Regions from separate parts of the Caballeronia sp. NCF2 genome, predicted to be linked through region 2. Evidence: riboswitches for the same ligand, from Rfam matches in the RefSeq annotation. Region 2 holds a riboswitch; the other holds the start of a gene.
The links. Region 2 has a riboswitch for cobalamin ahead of cobW (cobalamin biosynthesis protein CobW). Riboswitches for the same ligand answer to the same signal wherever they lie in the genome.

Region 1: linked by a shared signal. The riboswitch ahead of NCS02_RS03610 (TonB-dependent receptor domain-containing protein) and the one ahead of cobW (cobalamin biosynthesis protein CobW) in region 2 are both predicted to bind cobalamin.

What each region holds. Positions count from the first base shown of each region.
Region 1 is NZ_JALQDN010000006.1:30,530-40,847, reverse strand. It holds gene cobT (nicotinate-nucleotide--dimethylbenzimidazole phosphoribosyltransferase) at 1-986, opposite strand, end outside; gene NCS02_RS03620 (ABC transporter ATP-binding protein) at 998-1,774, opposite strand; gene NCS02_RS03615 (FecCD family ABC transporter permease) at 1,771-2,799, opposite strand; gene NCS02_RS03610 (TonB-dependent receptor domain-containing protein) at 2,796-4,676, opposite strand; cobalamin riboswitch at 4,758-5,055, opposite strand; gene NCS02_RS03605 (ATPase) at 5,323-5,691, shown strand; gene NCS02_RS03600 (cell division protein ZapA) at 5,688-6,002, shown strand; RNA gene ssrS (6S RNA) at 6,108-6,289, shown strand; gene NCS02_RS03590 (EVE domain-containing protein) at 6,369-6,827, shown strand; gene NCS02_RS03585 (SIMPL domain-containing protein) at 6,897-7,625, shown strand; gene lgt (prolipoprotein diacylglyceryl transferase) at 7,678-8,580, opposite strand; gene NCS02_RS03575 (LysR family transcriptional regulator) at 8,619-9,536, opposite strand; gene ilvD (dihydroxy-acid dehydratase) at 9,644-10,318, shown strand, end outside.
Region 2 is NZ_JALQDN010000054.1:131,356-140,911, forward strand. It holds gene NCS02_RS18250 (magnesium chelatase ATPase subunit I) at 87-1,094, opposite strand; gene cobN (cobaltochelatase subunit CobN) at 1,091-4,867, opposite strand; gene cobW (cobalamin biosynthesis protein CobW) at 4,873-5,958, opposite strand; cobalamin riboswitch at 6,080-6,337, opposite strand; gene NCS02_RS18265 (cobalamin biosynthesis protein) at 6,405-6,809, shown strand; gene cobO (cob(I)yrinic acid a,c-diamide adenosyltransferase) at 7,059-7,661, shown strand; gene NCS02_RS18275 (cobyrinic acid a,c-diamide synthase CobB) at 7,665-8,963, shown strand; gene NCS02_RS18280 (DUF1289 domain-containing protein) at 8,960-9,205, shown strand; gene NCS02_RS18285 (CbtA family protein) at 9,240-9,556, opposite strand, start outside.

The DNA.
Region 1 (10,318 bases), on a different contig from region 2:
GCGCGCAGGATCGGCAACGCGAGCGCCGCGCCCGTGCCTTCGCCCAGACGCAACTCGAGTTGCAGCAGCGGCGCGGCACCGAAATGCGCGAGCATCCGGCGATGCCCCGTCTCGTTCGATGCATGCGCGAACACGCAATAGTCGAGCACGTCAGGCGCCATCTTCGATGCAACCAGCAACGCGGAAGTCGCGATGAAACCATCGACGAGTATCGTCATGCCCGCGCACGCGGCGGCGAGATACGCGCCCGTCATCATCGCGATTTCGAAGCCGCCGAAGGTCGCGAGCGTGTCGATCGCATCGCCTTCATCGCGATGCAGCGCGAGCGCTTTAGACAGCACCTCGCGCTTGTGCGCGAGTCCTCGCTCGTCGAGACCGGTGCCGCGCCCGACGCACTCGTCGATCGAAAGAACGCACAGACGGCTCATCAAACATGCCGCCGCCGACGTATTCGCGATGCCCATTTCGCCGAAGCCGATCACGTTCGTGCCGAGCGACGCGTGATGCCGCACGCGCGCCGCGCCGCGCGCGATGCCTTCGAGCGCGGTCTCGCGCGACATCGCGCGTTCGTGCGCGAAGTTGCGCGTGCCGAGCCCGAGCGACAGACGCTCGTATCCATGATCGATGGGAATCGGCGTCGCGACGCCCGCATCGACGACTTCGAGCGTCATGCCGACCGAGCGCGACAGCGCGTTGATCGCAGCGCCGCCCGCCAGAAAATTCGCGACCATCTGCGCGGTCACTTCCTGCGGATACGAGCTCACGCCCTCTTTCGCGATGCCGTGATCGCCCGCGAAGACGATCATCGCGGGACGCTCGATGCGCGGCTTCGCCGTGCGTTGAATCAGGCCCATTTGCAGCGCGATGTCTTCGAGCCGCCCGAGACTGCCGGGCGGCTTCGTCTTCGTGTCGATGATGCGGCGCAGTTCGCCTTCGATGGCGCGGTCGAGCGCGCGGGGCATCGGGATGCCGTTATTCGTGGACATCGGAATTCCTTTCATGAGCGAGGGATGGAAGGCACGAGCGCTTCGTGCTCGCCATCGCGAATCAACGCGAGCGGATAGCCGAATGCGGCGCTGGCGCGTTCGGCCGTGAGCACGTCGGCGACGAGTCCCGCATGAGCGCCGCCGTTCCCGTCGAGCAGAAGCGCGTGCGTCGCGAAACGGCGCGCGAGATTCAGATCGTGGCACGAGAAGATTACGGTGCGCTTGTGCGCGCGCGCCGCGTCGCGCAACGCGTGCAGGCAATCGATCTGATGATGCAGGTCGAGATGCGAAAGCGGTTCGTCGAGCAACAGCAGCGGCGCGTTCTGGCACAGCACGGCGGCGAGCGCGACACGCTGGCGTTCGCCGCCGGAAAGCGTCAGCACGTCGCGCGACGCGAACGATGCGAGACCCAACGTTTCGAGCGCGGCGTACGCGGCGGCGCGATCCTCGTCGCTCTCCCAGCCCCAGCCGGTGAGATGCGGAAAGCGGTTGAGCAGCACGGTATCGAGCACGCTCGCGCTGAAGGCGTCGTGCGCGGCTTGCGGCATCAAAGCGCGCGCGCGCGCGAGTTCCGTCGCGCGCCATGACGCGAGCGCGCGGCCGTCGAGCGACACGCTGCCCGATGCGGCTTTCGCAATCCCGGCGAGCACGTTGATGAGCGTCGTCTTGCCCGCGCCGTTCGGCCCGGCGATGCACCACATTTCGCCCGCTTCGATCGACTGCGTGAGCCCGTCGATGAGCGTGCGCTTACCCGCGCGAAGCACGATGGCGTCGAGCCGCAAAATCATCGCGGCCTCCGCAGCAGCATCCACAGGAACATCGGGACGCCGATCAATGCCGTGACGACGCCGACCGGCAATTGCGCGGGCGCGATCACCGTGCGCGCGACGAGATCGGCGGCCATCACCGCGAGTCCGCCCGCGAGCGCGGCGGCGGGCACGAGCATGCGCTGATCGTTGCCGAACGCGAGGCGCAGCAGATGCGGCACGACGAGCCCGACGAAGCCGATGGTGCCCGCCGTCGTCACGGCGGCCGCCGCCGCGATCGATGCGACGAGATACACGCGCAGACGCAAGCGCTCGACCGGCACGCCGAGCGCGCGCGCGGTCGTATCGCCGCGCAAGAGCACGTTCAGTTGCGGTGCGACGGGAACGATGACCGCGAGCACGACGGCGAGCGCGATCAGCGCGGGCCATGGCGCCGCCGCGCCGTTGAGATCGCCCGTCAGCCAGAAGATCATGCCGCGCAAACGGTTCTCGGGCGCGACGCTCAGGATCAGCGTGATGAGCGCGCCCCATCCCGATGCGATCACGACACCCGTCAGCAAGAGCCTCGGCGATGCGTCCTGTCCGCTTTGCCACAAGTCCTTGCGCGCGAGTCCGAGGACCAGAACGATCGATGCGAACGCGCCCGCGCAAGCCGCGATATCTACGCCCCACCACGGCAGCGACCCGAGCATCGCGGCAAGCGCGAAGGTTGCCGCGCCGCCGGATACGCCGAGCACGTACGGTTCCGCCAGCGGATTGCGCAACAGCACTTGCAGCAGCGCGCCGGCGAACGCGAGCAATGCGCCCGACGCGAAGCCCGCGAGCGCGCGCGGCAGACGCAAGGTCAGCACGATGTCATCGGCGATATCGGGCGTCGCCGAGTGCGCGTGAAAGAGCGCGCCGATCGCGCGCGATACGGGCAACGCGACGCTGCCCATCGCGAGCGACGCGACCAGCACGACGAGCGTCGCTGCGCCGAGCGCGATCCAGATCGCGGTGGCGCGGCTCGCGTTCATCGCGCGCGGACGTTCAGCCACGCGGCTCACGACGGATGCCAGCCCAACGTGATGTACGCGCCGCGTCGTGGCGTGTTGTACGAGTACGCAAGTTCATAGTCCTTGTCGAACAGGTTGTCGATGCGCGCCGTGACGTACCACGACTTCGAGATGTCGTAGCGCGCCGACAGATTCACGATGCCGTAGCCCGCGAGCGTCGAATCGTAATCGCTGCGTTGACCGCTCACGATCCATTCGCCACCGACGCGCCACGGCCCGATCGTGCGATGCGCCGTCAGCGTCGCGAAATGCCGCGCGCGCCGCGTCAAATCCTCGTGATTCGTTTCGTCGACGGGATTCTGGAACGTGACGCCCGCGCGCACATCCGTTGCGCCGACGTGCCCCGCCCACGATCCCTCGATGCCCTGCACCTTCGCGCGCCCGACGTTCTGCGCGACATAGTAGAAGCCGCCGTCGGACACGTAATCGATCAAATTCGAATAGCGCGTCTGAAAAAGCGTCACGCGCACCACGCCGAGCGCATTCGATGCGTACTGCAACGCCGCCTCGACCGAATGACTGCGCTCCGGCTGAATCGACGGATTGCCGCTCAGCGGATAGTAGAGATCGTCGAAGCTCGGCGCGCGAAACGAGGCCGAATAGCTCGCGCTCGCCTTCCAGTGCGCGTCGAAGTTATACGCGTAGCCCAGATAGTAGCTGTTCGCGCCGCCGAAATCGGAATACTGATCGCGGCGCAGATTCGCCTGCAACTCGTTCGCGCCGATGTGCCCCACGTAACCCGCGAACATCGAATTCACATGACGGTCGGGCGCGCTGAACTGATCGGAATCGAGCGTCTGATCGAGATGCTCGTAGCCGAAGAGCAGCTTGTGCGCGTCGCTGATCCGCACGTCGTTCTGCCACGTATATTGCCGGTTCTCCGAATCGAAACGGCTCGTATAGACGCCGTTCTGCTCGATGTTCGCGCGGTCCTGTCCCTGCGCGATCGTGAAGTGCGTCGTCCAGTTATCCGTGACGCGGCCGTTCGCGAACACCGACGCCGAGCGCACGCGATCGTGCGTTTCGTTGATATCGGTCGGCTGGCCATAGGCATCGTCGAAACTGTTGATGCCGTTCGATTGCAGGAAGCGCACGCCCGCGTCCCACTTGTCGCTGAACTCGTGACGCAGCGTCGCCGCGACGCTCTCGTTCAGATAGCCGTTCGCGTTCGGATTGGCGCCGGGCGCGATTCCCGGATCGATCGACGAGAAGCCGTCGGTTTTCTCGCGCGAGACGTTCACGCTGAAGGTCGTGCGGCCGTCCTTGTCGAGCGCGCCGCTCACGCCCGCCGATTGCCGCTGCGTGTGATAGCTGCCGTACTCCGCCTCGAAGTTGAAGCGCGGCGGATGCGCCTCGCCTTCCTTCGTGAAGATCTGCACGACGCCGCCAATCGCATTCGATCCATAGAGCGCCGACACGTTGCCGTTCACGACCTCGACGCGCCCGATCTGGTCGAGCATCAATTGCGATAGCTGTGCCGCGCCGAGCGACGCCGATTCGACGCGCACGCCGTCGATCAGCACGAGCGATTGCGACGACGCCGCACCGCGTATGAAAAGCCCCGAGTTCGAGCCCGGTCCGCCGTTGCGCGTGATCTGCACGCCGGGCGCGAGCGCGACGAGTCCGAGCGCGTCGCTTGTGTTTGCATCGGCGATGTCCTGCTCGTCAAAAAGCGATGTCTGCGGAATCGATTCGGCAAGCGGCTGCGGCGCGCGCGTCGATGTGACGACGACGGGCGCAAGCGTTTGCGTGCTGTCTTCCGTCTGGGCCGCCTGTGCAGCGCCGGCGAACGGCAAGGCGCCGATGGCCGCAACGAGCGCGCCATGACGGGAGAGACCGCTTCTGAGCGCGGCCAGTGGCAATACCATGTGTGAAGTGTTCCGTTTCGCGTGAGCGCGACCCCGCTCCCCGCGAGGACGATGCGCGACGAACGCACCGCGCCATGCGCGCCGATGCGTCGGACTCCGGCCGGTATCCGGGCTGGCGATCAATCGTCTCGCCTTCCCGCGCATGGCGCGCAGTGGCATCGACACGTTTCTTGCAGTCGCGCGCGTGCGACGAATTTCGACACGCTCGCGCGGCAAAAACGCGCATGAGACGACTTGCAACTTGCGTTGCGGTCGCTTACCGTTGCGGGGGCAGCACAGGTTGGCTCGTCGTCGATTGCGGCGACTTCGCTCCCTGTTTCCCGTTTGACTGCATCCACGAGATCCGCGGATGCGAGCACCAAAAGTGCGGCAAGTGTAGGAGCGCGGTTCGGGGCCGTCAAGAAAACCGCGCGGGCAGACTGGCGCGGCGCATGACGAATCGAACGAGAAGCGAAAGAGAAGCGGCCGGCCTGTCATCACGAGCGTTGCGGGGCGCTCGCGTTTTCTGCACACGAATGCATCGCGACATGCGCTTGATTCGAAGGATTAAGCGCTAGATCGCGTGTTGTTACGTCTCGAAACGAGACATTTATCGGAAGCTCCGTTGAACCGCGCTAAAATGCGAGGTCTTTAGAGGACGCAGCACATGCTCAACGAACTCGAATCACTGTCAGGAAACATCGGCCGGCTGATCCAGATCAGCGAGCGCCACAAGCAGGCGCATCAAGCGCTGCAGGAACAACTCGAACAGCTGCGCGCCGACTATGCGAACGTGCAGGCCGAGCTCGCGCAAGTGCGCGAAGAGCGCGATACGCTGCAGTCCGAACGCGATTCGCTGTCCGCGAAAATCGACGACGCGCAAATCCGCCTGAACGCGATTCTCGAAAAGCTGCCGCGCGGCAAGTCCGCGCAACATGCCGAGTCCGACAATCAACTCGATCTCCTCGAAGCCGATTCCCAGGAAGCACATGAAACGGAATTGCACGGCGAGCATCATCAGGGAGAGAAGGCATGACGACCACGCAGATCGAAGTATCCATTCTCGGGCAGCCGTATCGTCTCGCGTGCTCGCCGGAAACCGAAGGCGCATTGCGTGAAGCCGTCGCGCGCGTCGACGCCGAAATGAACAAAGTGCGCAATGCAAGCAGCGTGCGCGGCACGGATCGCATCGCGGTGATGGCGGCGCTTTCGCTGGCGTCGGAATTGCTTAAGCTGCAGGACAGCGTGCGTCACGGCGAGGCCTTCCCCGCCGAAGAAATCCGCCGCACGATGCACTCGATGAACGAGCAATTGGGCGCGGTCATTGCGCAACACGAAGCGCAATAAGGCAGATGCGCGTCGAGTCAATCAGCGCGCAATGTCAATCGAAAAAAGAAACTGCCGAAGTAGCGTGAAGAGGCTGCAGAAGGCAAACGATTGGTGTAGAGTGACGTTTCCCTGCCTGGTACGCCAAGGTCATATATTCCTTGAACCAATGCTACATTGGCACGGTTGCGGAACCTTGCAGCACGGGCGCGCGCGTCGCTAGTCCGATGTACCCGAAGTGTTGCTTACCGCGACCAATCTTGAACCCAGGTTCAGGATGCCGGCCTAGCGGCTGTGGCGGGGACCTCATTCAAGAAACGGCATCGGTTTTTCCGATGCCGTTTTCGTTTGTCCCTGCCGTTCGCTCTTCGATTCATGCACACGACCATGCGCTACTGGCTGATGAAGTCCGAACCGGACGAAGCGAGCATCGATCATCTCGCGCACGCGCCGAAAAAAACCTTGCCGTGGACGGGCGTACGCAACTATCAGGCGCGCAACTTCATGCGCGATCAGATGCAGATCGGCGACGGCGTGCTCTTCTATCATTCGAGCTGCCCGGAGCCGGGCATCGCGGGCATCGCGAAAGTGTGCTCGACGGCGTATCCGGATCCCACGCAATTCGATCCGAAGAGCGATTACTACGATCCGAAATCGACGCAGGAAACGCCGCGCTGGATGCTCGTCGACGTGAAGTTCGTGAAGAAGACGCCGCTCATATCGCTCGCCGCGTTGCGCGAACATCCAGAGCTTGCCGACATGCAAGTGCTCGCGCGCGGCAACCGGCTCTCGATCACGCCCGTGACCGAAGCGCAATGGCGATTTATTACCGAGCACCTCGTCTAACAAGGAACTTACGACTTCACGAATGCGACTAAATCCCGTCGCACGTACGCGATGTCACGGAGTCCTTCGATGCTCAATAAGAAAACCGCCGCCGCCTTCGCCCTGCTCGCGATGTCCGGTGCCGCGCTTACGTTGTCTCAAACCGCCGCTGCGCAGACGGTGATAACGCAGCCACAGCCCTCGGGCGTGCTCTCGCTCTCCGCACAAGCGAGCGCGCAAGTGCCGCAGGATGTCGTCAACATCACGCTCTTCTACGAACAGGAAGCGGCCGATCCGTCGTCGCTCACCAGCACGCTCAATCAGCGCGCCGAGGCCGCGTTACGCGAAGCCAAAGGTGTCGACGGCGTGACCGCGAAGAGCGGCTCGTTCACCGTCTATCCGTCGACGGATCGCGACGGCAAGATTTCCGCGTGGCGCGGGCGCACGGAAGTCGTGCTCGAATCGCATGACTTCGCGGCGGCATCGAAGCTCGCGGGCAAGATGAGTTCGTCGATGCAAGTGGGTAGCGTCGCGTTCTCGCTGTCGCCCGAAGCGCAGCGCGCGGCCGAGCAAAAGCTCGTCTCGCAAGCCATCGATTCGTTCCGCAAGCAGGCGCAAAGCGCCGCGCAAGGCTTCGGCTACAGCAATTTCACGATTCGGGAAGTGAATGTCGGACGGAGCGGCGCGCAGCCGCGTCCCGTCATGATGATGCAATCGCGCGCGATGAGCGCCGATGCGAAGATGGCCCCGATCGCGATGGAAGCCGGCACGACCACGGTGACAGTCGACGTTTCCGGCTCCGTACAAATGGGACGCTAAACGTCGCTCACGCTGTTCACGCGGGGCGGCGTTCGACCGCCCCGCTCTTTCCTCAAGCCTTTGCGGATTCGGGCGGCAGGCGCAGATTGCGCTTGTAGGCCCACACCATCATTACCACGCCGGCGACGATCATCGGCAGCGAAAGCCATTGGCCCATCGAGAGATTGAGCGCGAGCAAGCCGAGATAATCGTCCGGCTCACGCGCGAATTCCACGGTGAAGCGCGCGAGTCCATAACCGATCAGGAACAGCGCCGAAATCGCGCCGACCGGACGCTGCTTGCGCGAGAACGTCCAGATCACGATGAACAGCACGAGCCCTTCCAGCGCGATTTCGTACAACTGCGACGGATGACGCGGCAGCATGTGGTAACGCTGAAAAATTTCCGTGAGGTGATACTGCGCGTCGAGCTGCGGATTCTTCGAGAGCCACACGGCGTCGTCGTTCGTCGAGTTCTGGAAGAGCATCGCCCACGGCGCGTTCGGGTCCGTCACGCGGCCCCACAGCTCGCCGTTGATGAAATTGCCGAGTCGCCCCGCCGCGAGACCGAGCGGCACCATCGGCGCGACGAAATCCGTCACCTGCAGCCACGTGCGCTTGCGGTGATACGCGAACAGCACCATCGCGAGCGTCACGCCGAGAAAGCCGCCGTGAAACGACATCCCGCCTTCCCATACCTTGAAGATATCGAGCGGATGCGCGGCGTAATAACTGGCCTTGTAAAACAGCACGTAGCCAATGCGCCCGCCCAGAATCGTGCCGAGCACGCCGTAGAACAGCATGTCGTCGATGTCCTTCACGGTCCAGCCTTGCGCGGCGACATAAGGCAGCCGCAGCCGCAACCGGCCGATGACGATGGCCGACACGAACGCCACCAGGTACATGAGGCCGTACCAGCGCACGGCGAGCGGTCCGAGATGAATCGCGATGGGATCGAAATTGGGATGTATGAGCATTCTGATGTGGGAATCTTTAAGCGGGCTACAGGGGCGAATCATACAGAACCGGCGCTTTCGGCCCTCGAACGGACGATTTCGATGAACCCGGCGAGCACCGGACTCACTTCCGCGATCCGCCATACCAGCCCCGTTTCCACGAAAGGACCGGGATCGAGAAGCGGACGATACACGACGCCCGTGCGCCTTAGATGACGCAGCGATTGCGGCACGAGCGCGACGCCCATGCCGGCGGACACGAGGCTCACGATGGTCTGCATCTGGATCGCCTCCTGGCCGATACGCGGCGTGAGCCCGGCCGCGCCATAGCAGCCCATGATGATGTCGTGCAAGCCGGGCGCGAGACGCCTCGGAAAGACGACGAGCGGCGCGGCGGCGAGATCGTGCAGGTCGACGGGTTCGTCTTCGCTCGAATTCAGCTCTTGCGCCTGCTTCTCGGACATCGCGATCATCAGCGGCTCGCGCGCGATCGGCACATACTCGAGCGACGACGCGTAACGCGGCGGCAGCGGCGGAATGACGAGGCCCGCATCGACGCGCCCGGCGACGAGTTCGTCGATCTGCACGTCGCTCGTCGCTTCGGTCAGTTGCAGACGCACGCCGGGATGACGCGCACCGAAATCGCGCAGCAGCGCCGGCAGAAGCCCGTAATCGGCGGTGGAGACGAACGCGAGCGACAGCACGCCCGCCTCGCCGCGCGCGAGCGATTGCGCGAGCGGACGCAGCGCATCGGCGGATGCGAGCAGGCGGCGCACTTCCGGCAACAGATCCTTGCCGACGGGCGTCAGCTCCACGGTCCGTTTCGTGCGCACGAAAAGCGCGACGCCGAGCGATTCTTCCAGCGCGCGGATCGCCTGCGAGAGCGGCGGCTGCGTCATCGCGAGGCGCGCGGCGGCACGGCCGAAGTGCATCTCTTCGGCGACCGTCACGAAATAACGCAGGAGCCGTAGTTCCATTGATATGTTTTGCGACCTAGTAAGCCCTGAATAATATATTGGACAGACACATAGCGCGGTTGCATTCTTGCTGCATCAAATCAAGAACATCCCCTCAGGAGCACACCATGGCCTTCAATCGCCGCTCGAAGCACATTACTCAGGGCGTCGCGCGCTCGCCCAATCGCTCGATGTATTACGCCCTCGGCTACAAGGAGGAGGACTTCGACAAGCCGATGATCGGCGTCGCCAATGGCCACTCGACGATCACGCCGTGCAACGCGGGCTTGCAGCGCCTCGCGGACGCCGCCGTCGAATCGATCAGGAAATCCGATGCGAATCCGCAGATTTTCGGCACGCCGACGATCTCCGACGGCATGTCGATGGGCACCGAAGGCATGAAGTACTCGCTCGTGTCGCGCGAGGTAATCGCGGACTGCGTCGAGACCGCCGTGCAAGGCCAGTGGATGGACGGCGTCGTCGTGATCGGCGGCTGCGACAAGAACATGCCGGGCGGCATGATCGGCATGGCGCGCATGAACGTGCCGTCGATCTATGTGTATGGCGGCACGATTCGCCCCGGCAACTGGAAGGGCAAGGATCTGACGATCGTGTCGTCTTTCGAGGCGGTCGGCGAGTTCACCGCGGGGCGCATGTCGGAGGAGGATTTCAAGGGCGTCGAGAAGAACGCGTGCCCGTCGACCGGCTCGTGCGGCGGCATGTACACGGCGAACACGATGAGCTCGTCGTTCGAGGCGCTCGGCATGTCGCTGATGTATTCGTCGACGATGGCGAATCCGGAT
Region 2 (9,556 bases):
CGTCGCGCTGCGGCCTTTCGCGAACGCTTCGTTCCATCGAAGACGATGCCTTGTGTCGAAGGCATTCGCGTCGCGCCTTCGATGGTTCAGGCTTTTTTTGCGGCGAGCGGCCTCACTTGCTTGACCTTCGCGGTTCCCGTCGGCTCCGGCGGCATGTAGCCCCAATCCGCTTGGTTCGAGCCTGCATCGGGCGACGTCGACTCGCGGCCTGCCGGTTCGCGTGAAGGCGCTTCCCCTTCTCTTCGCCGATGCTTGAGCACCGCATCGGCGACGCGTTCGACGTGCGTGACGTTCACGCCCGCTGCTTCCTCCAACGCAGCCAGCGCACGCGCCGCGCGCAGCATGACGATGTCCGCACGCAAGCCGTCGACATGCGCCTCGATGCAAAGCTCGCTCACGCGCGCATGAACCGGATCATCGAAATCGAATGACGACAATGCCGCGCGCGCCGCGTGAATGCGCGATTCCAGCGAAGCCTGCTCGTCGCGATGCCGCGCGCGAAACGCATCAGGATCGGCATCGAATGCAAGACGCGCCTTGACGATACGTTGCCGCACGAGCGCATCGAAGCAATTGTTCATCTCCACGGCAAGACCGAAACGATCGAGCAATTGCGGCCGCAACTCGCCCTCTTCCGGATTCATCGTGCCGATCAGCACGAAGCGCGCGTCGTGCCGATGCGAAATGCCATCGCGCTCGACGATGTTCACGCCGCTCGCCGCAACATCGAGCAACTGATCGACGAGCGGATTCGGCAGGAGATTCACTTCATCGACATACAGCACGCCCCGATGCGCCTTCGCAAGCAGGCCCGGAGAAAACTTCACACCGCCGTCGCGCAATGCGCTTTGGATGTCGAGCGTGCCGATCAACTGTTCCTCGCTCGCGCCGAGCGGCAAGGTCACGAGCTTCCCTTCGGGCAGCAACTCCGCGAGTGCGCGCGTCGCGGTGGATTTCGCGGTGCCGCGCGGCCCGCTCACGAGCACGCCGCCGATCGAAGGATCGACGGCCGCGAGCAAAAGCGCCTGCTGCAAGGGCGCCTGTGCGACGAGCGCCGAAAAAGGAAACACGGCAGATGTGATGGATTCGTTCAAGAATGTCGGCCTTCGATGTGCTGTTCGACATCGAGCAGATGCCGTTCGACCTGCTCGCGATAGCCAGCGGGTTGCTGCCACAGACCGCGTTGCATCGCTTCGAGCAGACGCTCGCAGATCGATTGCAACGCGTGCGGATTGTGCTGCGCAATGAACTCGCGCGTGTCGGCATCGTTCACATAGGCATCGGTGACCAGCGCGTACTGATGATCCGACACGACGCGCGCGGTGGCGTCGTAGCCGAACAGGTAATCGACGGTCGCCGCGAGTTCGGACGCGCCCTTGTAACCGTGCCGCTTCACGCCATCGATCCACTTCGGATTGACCACGCGTGAACGCACCACGCGCGCAATCTCTTCGTTCAGCGTGCGAACGCGCGGCGCAGCGGGATTGCTGTGATCGGCGTTATACGTCTGCGGCTGCACGCCCGACAGATAGCGCACGGCCGCGACCATGCCGCCCTGGAACTGGTGATAGTCGTTCGAATCGAGCAGATCGTGTTCGCGATTGTCCTGGTTCTGCACGACGACATCGAGCGTCGATAGCCGCGCGCCGAAGCTCGCGCGTGCTTCGACGCCATCGCCCGATTGCGAATACGCGTAGCCGCCCGCGCTTTGATACGCGGCGGAAAGATCCGCATCGGTCTGCCATTGCTTTGCGTCGATCAGTTCCTGCAGACCCGCGCCGTATGCGCCCGGCTTCGTGCTGAACACGCGCCAGCCCGCTCGACGCCGCGCGTCCTTCGTCTCGATGCCGCGCGCGATCAGCTCGTCGCGCTCACGAAGGATGCGCGCGCGGATCGGGTTGACATCGGCGGGCTCGTCGTCCAATTCGGCGACGGCCTGCACCGCCGCATCGAAGAGATGAATGAGATTCGCGAACGCATCGCGGAAGAAGCCCGATACGCGCAATGTCACGTCGATGCGCGGCCGGTTGAAGATCGAGATCGGCAGAATCTCGAAGTCGGTCACGCGATGACTGCCCGCCGCCCACTTGGGCCGCACGCCGATCAACGCGAACGCCTGCGCGATATCGTCGCCGCCGGTCCGCATCGTCGCCGTGCCCCACACCGACAAGCCGATTGCCCGCGGAAAATCGCCGTGATCCTGCACATGGCGTTCGACCAATGCGTTCGCCGACTTTACGCCGAGCGACCATGCGGCTTGCGTCGGCAATGCGCGCGTATCGACGGAATAGAAGTTGCGGCCGGTGGGCAGCACGTCCGGTCTGCCGCGCGAAGGCGAGCCGCTCGGACCCGGCGGCACGAAACGGCCTTCGAGACCTCGCTTCAGTTGCGTCAGCTCTTGCGGGCCGCACGCATCGAGCCGCGCGAGCACATCGCCACGCAGACGTTCGAGCACGAGCGATGCACGCGGTCCGGGCGCGGCTGCGTCAGCATCGGACAATAGTTGCATCGCTAACGATTCGAGGCGCTCGCGCGTATCGCCTTGATGACGCCACGGCGCTTCACTCACATCGGCAAGTGCTTGCGGACGCGGGCCGGTCCACGGCGCGGCCCAATCCGCATCGAGCGGATCGAAGATATCGGGCAATTGCAGATCCCGTGCGATCGCGACGATCAGGCTCGCGTTCGCGCCCTGGCCGTCGCCGATCGGAAAGCGGCCGAGCGCGAGCAGCGTGTCGCGTCGTTGCACGCCTTGCGGCGAGACACCGAATACATGCAGGCCGTCGCGAATCTGCGCTTCCTTCAGTTCGCAGAGATAGGCATCGGCGCGCGTGAGCAACGCGTCTTCACCCACGGTATCGCGTGGCGCATCCAGCCCGAGTTCCTCGTGCAGCCGGTTCTCGACGATGTTCGCGAGAATCGTCTTGCGCAGCAGCTTCGCGCGGCGCACATCGACCATCAACGCTTCGTAGTATTCGTCGACCTGACGCTCGAGATCCTGCAATGGCCCATAGTTCTCGGCGCGCGTGAGCGGCGGCATCAGATGATCGATGATCACGGCCTGCGCGCGGCGCTTCGCCTGACTGCCTTCGCCCGGATCGTTGACGATGAACGGATAGAGATGCGGCATCGGTCCGAGAATCGCATCCGGCCAGCACGATGACGACAACGCGACGCTCTTTCCCGGCAGCCATTCGAGATTGCCGTGCTTGCCGACATGCACGAGCGCATCCGCCTGAAAGCGCAGACGCAGCCAGAAATAGAACGCGAGATAGGAATGCGGCGGCACGAGTTCGGCATCGTGATAGCTCGCGTAATCGTTGCGCTGCCGCGAACGCGAAGGCTGAATGCCGATGAACACTTCCCCGCAGCGATAGCCCGCGATCATGAAACGGCCGCGTCTGATCGTCGGGTCGTCTTCGGGTGCGCCCCAGGTTTTTTCGAGCGCGGCGCGCGCATCGGCGGGCAGTGTGCGATACGCGTCGAGATAGTCATCGAGCGAAAGACTCTGCAACGCAGGGCGCATATCGCGGACGACGGGATCGTTGGTCACGCCTTCCGTCAACGCGGCGATGAGCGCATCGCCGTTCGCCGGCATGGTGCCGACGCGATAGCCTTCTCGCGCGAGCATCGACAGAATGTTGATCGCGGATGCGGGCGTATCGAGTCCCACGCCATTGCCGATGCGCCCTTCGCTCGCCGGGTAGTTCGCCAGCACGAGCGCGATGCGCTTCTGCGCGTTCCGCGTATGACGCAGCTTGGACCACCGCCGGCTCAGTTCGGCGACGAAGCGCACGCGCTCCGCGTCGGCCTGATAGCGCACGACATCCACCTGCGTATGCTTGCAGTGATATGCGAGCCCCTTGAAACTCACGGCGCGCGTGATGATGCGGCCATCGACTTCGGGAAGCGCGACATGCATGGCGACGTCGCGCGAATTCAGGCCGTGATTGTCCTTCTGCCAGTCATCGCGATTGCCGCCGCTCAGGATGACTTGCAGCACGGGCGCATCGCCCGCGACTTCGAATGCTTCGTCCTCGCCGATCACGCTCGCCGCAAAAGCCGTCGTGTTCAATACGAGCGATGCGCGATGCTGCGCGCACAAACGCTCGACCACTTCGCGGTTCACGCTTTCCTTGAGCGACGAAATCGCGATCGGCAACGGATTCATGCCTTCCTTTTCGAGCGCTTCGATGAGCGCATCGAACACGGCCGTATTGCCCGATTGCAAATGCGCGCGGTAAAACAGGATCGCGGCGACGCCCGCGCCTTCGGTCCAGCGCGCCTGCCAGTCGTCGATGACCGCGATATCGCGCTCGGGATGATAGATCGCGACGGCGGGCAGCGGACTCGGCGGCTGCGGCTCGCGCCCGAAGCCGAACGCGCGATGCGCGATCGCGCGTAGAAACTCCTCGGCATTGCGCGCGCCGCCTTCGCGCAGATAGCGCGACAGCTCGCGGCAAAACGCTGCATCGGCCGTGCTCTTGCCGATAAGATTCGGGTCCTCGGTGAGATCGCCCGAAAACATCGCGAGCATCTGCTTGCGCTCTTTCGCGAGCGCGACGAGCCGCTCGATGCCGTACGGCCAGTACGATTCGCCGCCGAGATGATCGACGATCACGACCTTCGCGTGACGCAATACATCGTCGACATAGAAATCGACCGATGCGGGCTGACGCAGAAACGATTGATTCGCGAGCCGCACGTCGGGAAAGCCCGGCTCGAGACGCGGAAACGCGCTCGCGAGCAACGCGAGCGTCGTATCGGCGGAGCTGAGCACGACGATCGGCGCGCTCGTCTGATCGATACGCATGACGCCCTGCGCGTCGTCGACGAAGCCTCCCGGCGTCGTGCGGAGCAGATGCATCGCGGTTACGCCTGCACGGGCGCGCTCGCGAGCGCGGCGTCGAACGCGCGTTGCAGCGTCGCGCGTTCGAGGTCTTCGCCGATCAGCACGAAGCGGCTTTGGGTCTTCGCTTCGCCCGCTTCCCAGCGGCGGTCGAAGTAACTGTCGAAGCGTCGTCCGACGCCTTGCACGACGAGCCGCATCGCCGCGCCCGGCAACGCAGCGAAACCCTTCACGCGATAGATCGTGTGCTGCTCGACGAGCGCATGCAGCGCGGCCAGCGCCTGCTCGCGCGATTCGACGTTGCCATGCACGACGACCGAATCGAACTCGTCATGATGATGATCGGCGTGGCCTGCTTCATCGGGCGAACCGTGATGATCGTGCCGCAAATGAATCGTCTCTTCCGATGCCGATTCGAGACCGAGCAATGTATGCACATCGAGCCTGCCCATCTGCGCGGGCACGATCTTCACTTCGGGCGGAATCTCGGGCCGCACGAGCGCTTCGACCTTTCGCAGCGCTTCATCATCCATGAGATCGGTCTTGTTGACGATGACGAGATCGGCAGACGAAAGCTGGTCCTCGAACAGTTCATGCAGCGGCGATTCGTGATCGAGATTGGGATCGGCCTTGCGTTGCGCATCGACGGCGACGGGATTCGCCGCGAACTGACCGCTCGCGGCAGCGGGTCCATCGACCACGGTCACGACGGCATCGACGGTGAATGCGTTCTTGATCGACGGCCAGTTGAACGCCTGCACGAGCGGCTTCGGCAAAGCGAGACCGGACGTTTCGATCAGCACGTGATCGATGCTCTCGCGCCGCTCGACGAGTTGTTCCATGACCGGATAGAACTCTTCCTGCACGGTGCAGCAGAGACAACCGTTCGCGAGCTCGTACAGATTGCGGTCTTTGGAGCCGGCTTCATCGTCGCAACCGATGCCGCAACCTTTCAAGATCTCCCCGTCGATGCCGAGCTCGCCGAACTCGTTGACGATCACCGCGATGCGCTTGCCTTGCGCATTGGAGAGGATATGCCGCATCAGTGTGGTCTTGCCGCTGCCGAGAAAGCCGGTCACGACCGTGACGGGAATCTTGCGGGTTTGCATCGTCGCTCCGTGGCTTCGGTTGCATGCGCTTCATGTCGCGCGATGCCTGGCAACGCGGCTGGATGAAAGGGAAACGCACGCTTTTATGGATTATGGGCCGCGCCGCATCCCCGCGACAGCAAGCCCCGCTCAAAGTCTGGCCGGTATCCGGGCTGACGACGACGCCGCTTCGCCTTCCCGCGCGTTTCTCACGCGCAGTGGCTTCGAAGCCGGCTTCCCGTACACGCGATGAAAATGCCGTGCGCGGTGAATCGCTTACCGTTGCGGGGGCAGCGCAGGTTGACGTGCGTTCGACGAATCGAAAGGAACGCGCCCTGCTTCCCGTTTAACTGCGCACGAGAGAATCCGCGCGCGAGCACCAAAACTGCGTGAAAGTCTAGGCCCGGCGGGCGCGAGCGTCAAGAAAGGTGGTAAGGTCGGCGCACATGGAATCCGTCATCGCTCACATGAATCAGCCCGCTGTCACGCGTCTTTCCGTGGGGATCGGCTGCAGGCGGGGCGCGAGCGCCGACGCAATCGAGCACGCCGTGCGCGGCGCTTTGGGCACGCTTGCGTTCGGCGACATCGCCATCATCGCGAGCATCGACGCGAAACGGCACGAGGCGGGACTGCTCGCGTTCTGCGAGCGTCATCGTCTGACATTGCGCTTCTACGGCGCCGATGAAATCGCGCAAGCGCCGCGCACGGCGATATCGCATCATGCAATGGCGCATATGAACGTCGATGGCGTATGCGAGCCTTGCGCGCTGCTCGCGGGCAACGCGCGAACGCTCATCGTGCCAAAGACGATCGATTGTGGCGTAACCGTCGCGATCGCAGCGATGCATGCGCCCCGCGCGAACGGAACATGAATACCGGTCTTGCGGTCGTGCGCGGACGCGGCGTTTCGGCGAGCGGCTTCGCCACGACCGGTTTGAACTTGTCGCGGCAAAGCCAGACGAGAACGCCAAGCGCGACGAGTTCCAGATAGAGATAGAGCGCGTCCATTTGCTTGCTCCTCGAGTCGGTGATTACGTTGATTGCATGATGCCTGCCGTCTGTTAGCGCAGAATTAAGCCGCCGCCTGTTGTACGATACGGCCGTCTTTCTCTGGAGCTCCCGTGAAAACCGATACCGAATCGCATCTGCGCATGACCCAGCGCCGCAAGGAAGGCCACGAGAAAAAGCAGGCCGCCGCCGATCACGAGAAAGGCCTTTTGATCGTGAATACCGGCAACGGCAAGGGCAAGACAACGGCCGCGTTCGGCATGGCGGTGCGCGTGCTCGGACACGGCATGAAGCTCGGCGTCGTGCAGTTCATCAAGGGCGCGCTGCATACATCGGAGCGCGATTTCCTCGGCGCAATCGCGCATTGCGATTTCGTCACCATGGGAGATGGCTACACCTGGAACACGCAGAATCGCGAAGCCGACATGGCCACCGCGCGCAAGGGCTGGAACGAAGCGCGCCGCATGATCGAGAGCGGCGAATATCAGATGGTCGTGCTCGACGAACTCAACACCGTGCTCAAGTACGAGTATCTGCCGCTCGATGAAGTGCTCGACGTGCTGAAGGCGCGGCCCGCGATGCTGCATGTCGTCGTGACCGGTCGCCACGCGCCCGATGCGTTGATCGAACTTGCCGATCTCGTCACGGAAATGCGGCTCGTGAAGCATCCGTATCGCGAGCAAGGCGTGAAAGCGCAACGCGGCGTCGAGTTCTGAGCGATGCCCGACTGCCCCGCTCTCTTCATCGGCGCGAGTGCGTCGCATCAAGGCAAGACCACGGTGACGGCGGCGCTTGCGCGTCATCACACGCGCCGAGGACTGAAGGTACGCGTGTTCAAGACCGGCCCGGATTTTCTCGATCCGATGATTCTCGAACACGCATGCGGCGCGCCCGTTTATTCGCTGCATCTGTCGATGGTCGGGCTCGATGCGTGCCGCGCGTTGCTCGCCAAGGCCGCGCGCGAGGCCGATCTCATTCTCATCGAAGGCGTGATGGGTCTCTTCGACGGCACGCCGAGCAGCGCCGATCTGGCCGCCACGTTCAACGTACCGGTGCTCGCGGTGATCGGCGCGCACGGCATGGCGCAGACGTTCGGCGCCATTGCGTTCGGGCTCGCGCGTTATCGCGAAGATGTGCCCTTTCATGGCGTGCTCGCGAATCGCGTTGCATCGGCGCGCCATGCGCAGATGTTGTCGGAGACTATCCCCGTCGACTTGCGTTATTGCGGCCATCTGTCGAATGCGGACGATATCGCCTTGCCCGAGCGTCATCTCGGTCTCACGCAGCCCGATGAAATCGCGGGCCTCGACGCACGGCTCGACCGCGCCGCCGATGCAATCGCGCAAACGACGCTCGCCGATCTTCCGCCGCCCGTTCATTTCGACGATGCGACGCTGCCCGCGCCGCCGCGTCTGCTCGACGGTGCGCATATCGCCATCGCTCGCGATGCGGCGTTCTCGTTCGTGTATCCGGCGAATGTCGATGTGCTCATCGCCATGGGCGCGCGCATCAGCACGTTTTCTCCGCTCGCCGACGAACCCGCGCCGCACGATGCCGACGCGCTCTATCTTCCCGGCGGCTATCCCGAGCTGCATGCCGCGGCGCTCGCTTCGAACGAACGCGCGCGTGCATCGATCGTTGCGCACGTCGAGCGAGCGAAGCCCGTGGTCGCGGAATGCGGCGGCATGCTGTATCTGCTCGACACGCTGACCGACATCGAAGGCACGCGGCATGGGATGCTCGGCATCCTTCCCGGCGACGCGGCGATGCAACGCAAGCTGTCGCGCCTCGCGATGCAGCGCATCGACACGACGCATGGCGCGATGACCGGTCACACATTCCACTACTCGACGCTCGACACGCCGATGCAGCCGGCGCTCAAGGCCGCTCATGCCACGACCGGCAGCGAAGGCGAAGCGCTCTATCGGCATGGTTCGGTGTCGGCCACTTACATGCACGCTTACTGGCCGTCGAATCCGGCCGCGGCCGCTGCGCTCTTTCGCGGCGAATCACTATGACAACGACGCAAGACGATCTCGCTTTCACCATCGAACGCGCGAAAGCGCAGGAACCCATCGGCTCGCCATGCACCGATGTCTGCAAGCTCGATCAGGAAACGGGCCTGTGCCTCGGCTGCTTCCGAAGCCGCGAGGAAATCAAGACCTTCAGATCGATGGACGATGCCGCGAAGCTCGATCTGTTCGATGAATTGCTCAAGCGTCGTGCGGCGAAAGAGCAAACGAAAAGCCCGCGTTCCTGACGAAGCGCGGGCTTCATGAGCGACGCCGAACCGCTTACGCCGCAGCCATTCTTCTCACCGCCGGCCGCTCGAGTTCACGCGCTGCGAGCGCACCGAACACGAGACCGAGCGTCGTCCATAACAGCGCCTGCATGCCGATAGCGGCCACGCGGAAATTCCACAGCAGCGAAGCGGAGAAATCCGCGGGCACTTCATCGACGGACGGCAGCGCGACCTGCGCCGCCACGATCACGACGATATACGCAGCCGCCGCGATGAGCGTCGCGTTCCACCCGCCATGCCGCGCCACCATGCGCCGCTGCAAGCGCACGGCGAAGACGGCAGCCGCGATGGAAATCGCCACCATGCCGA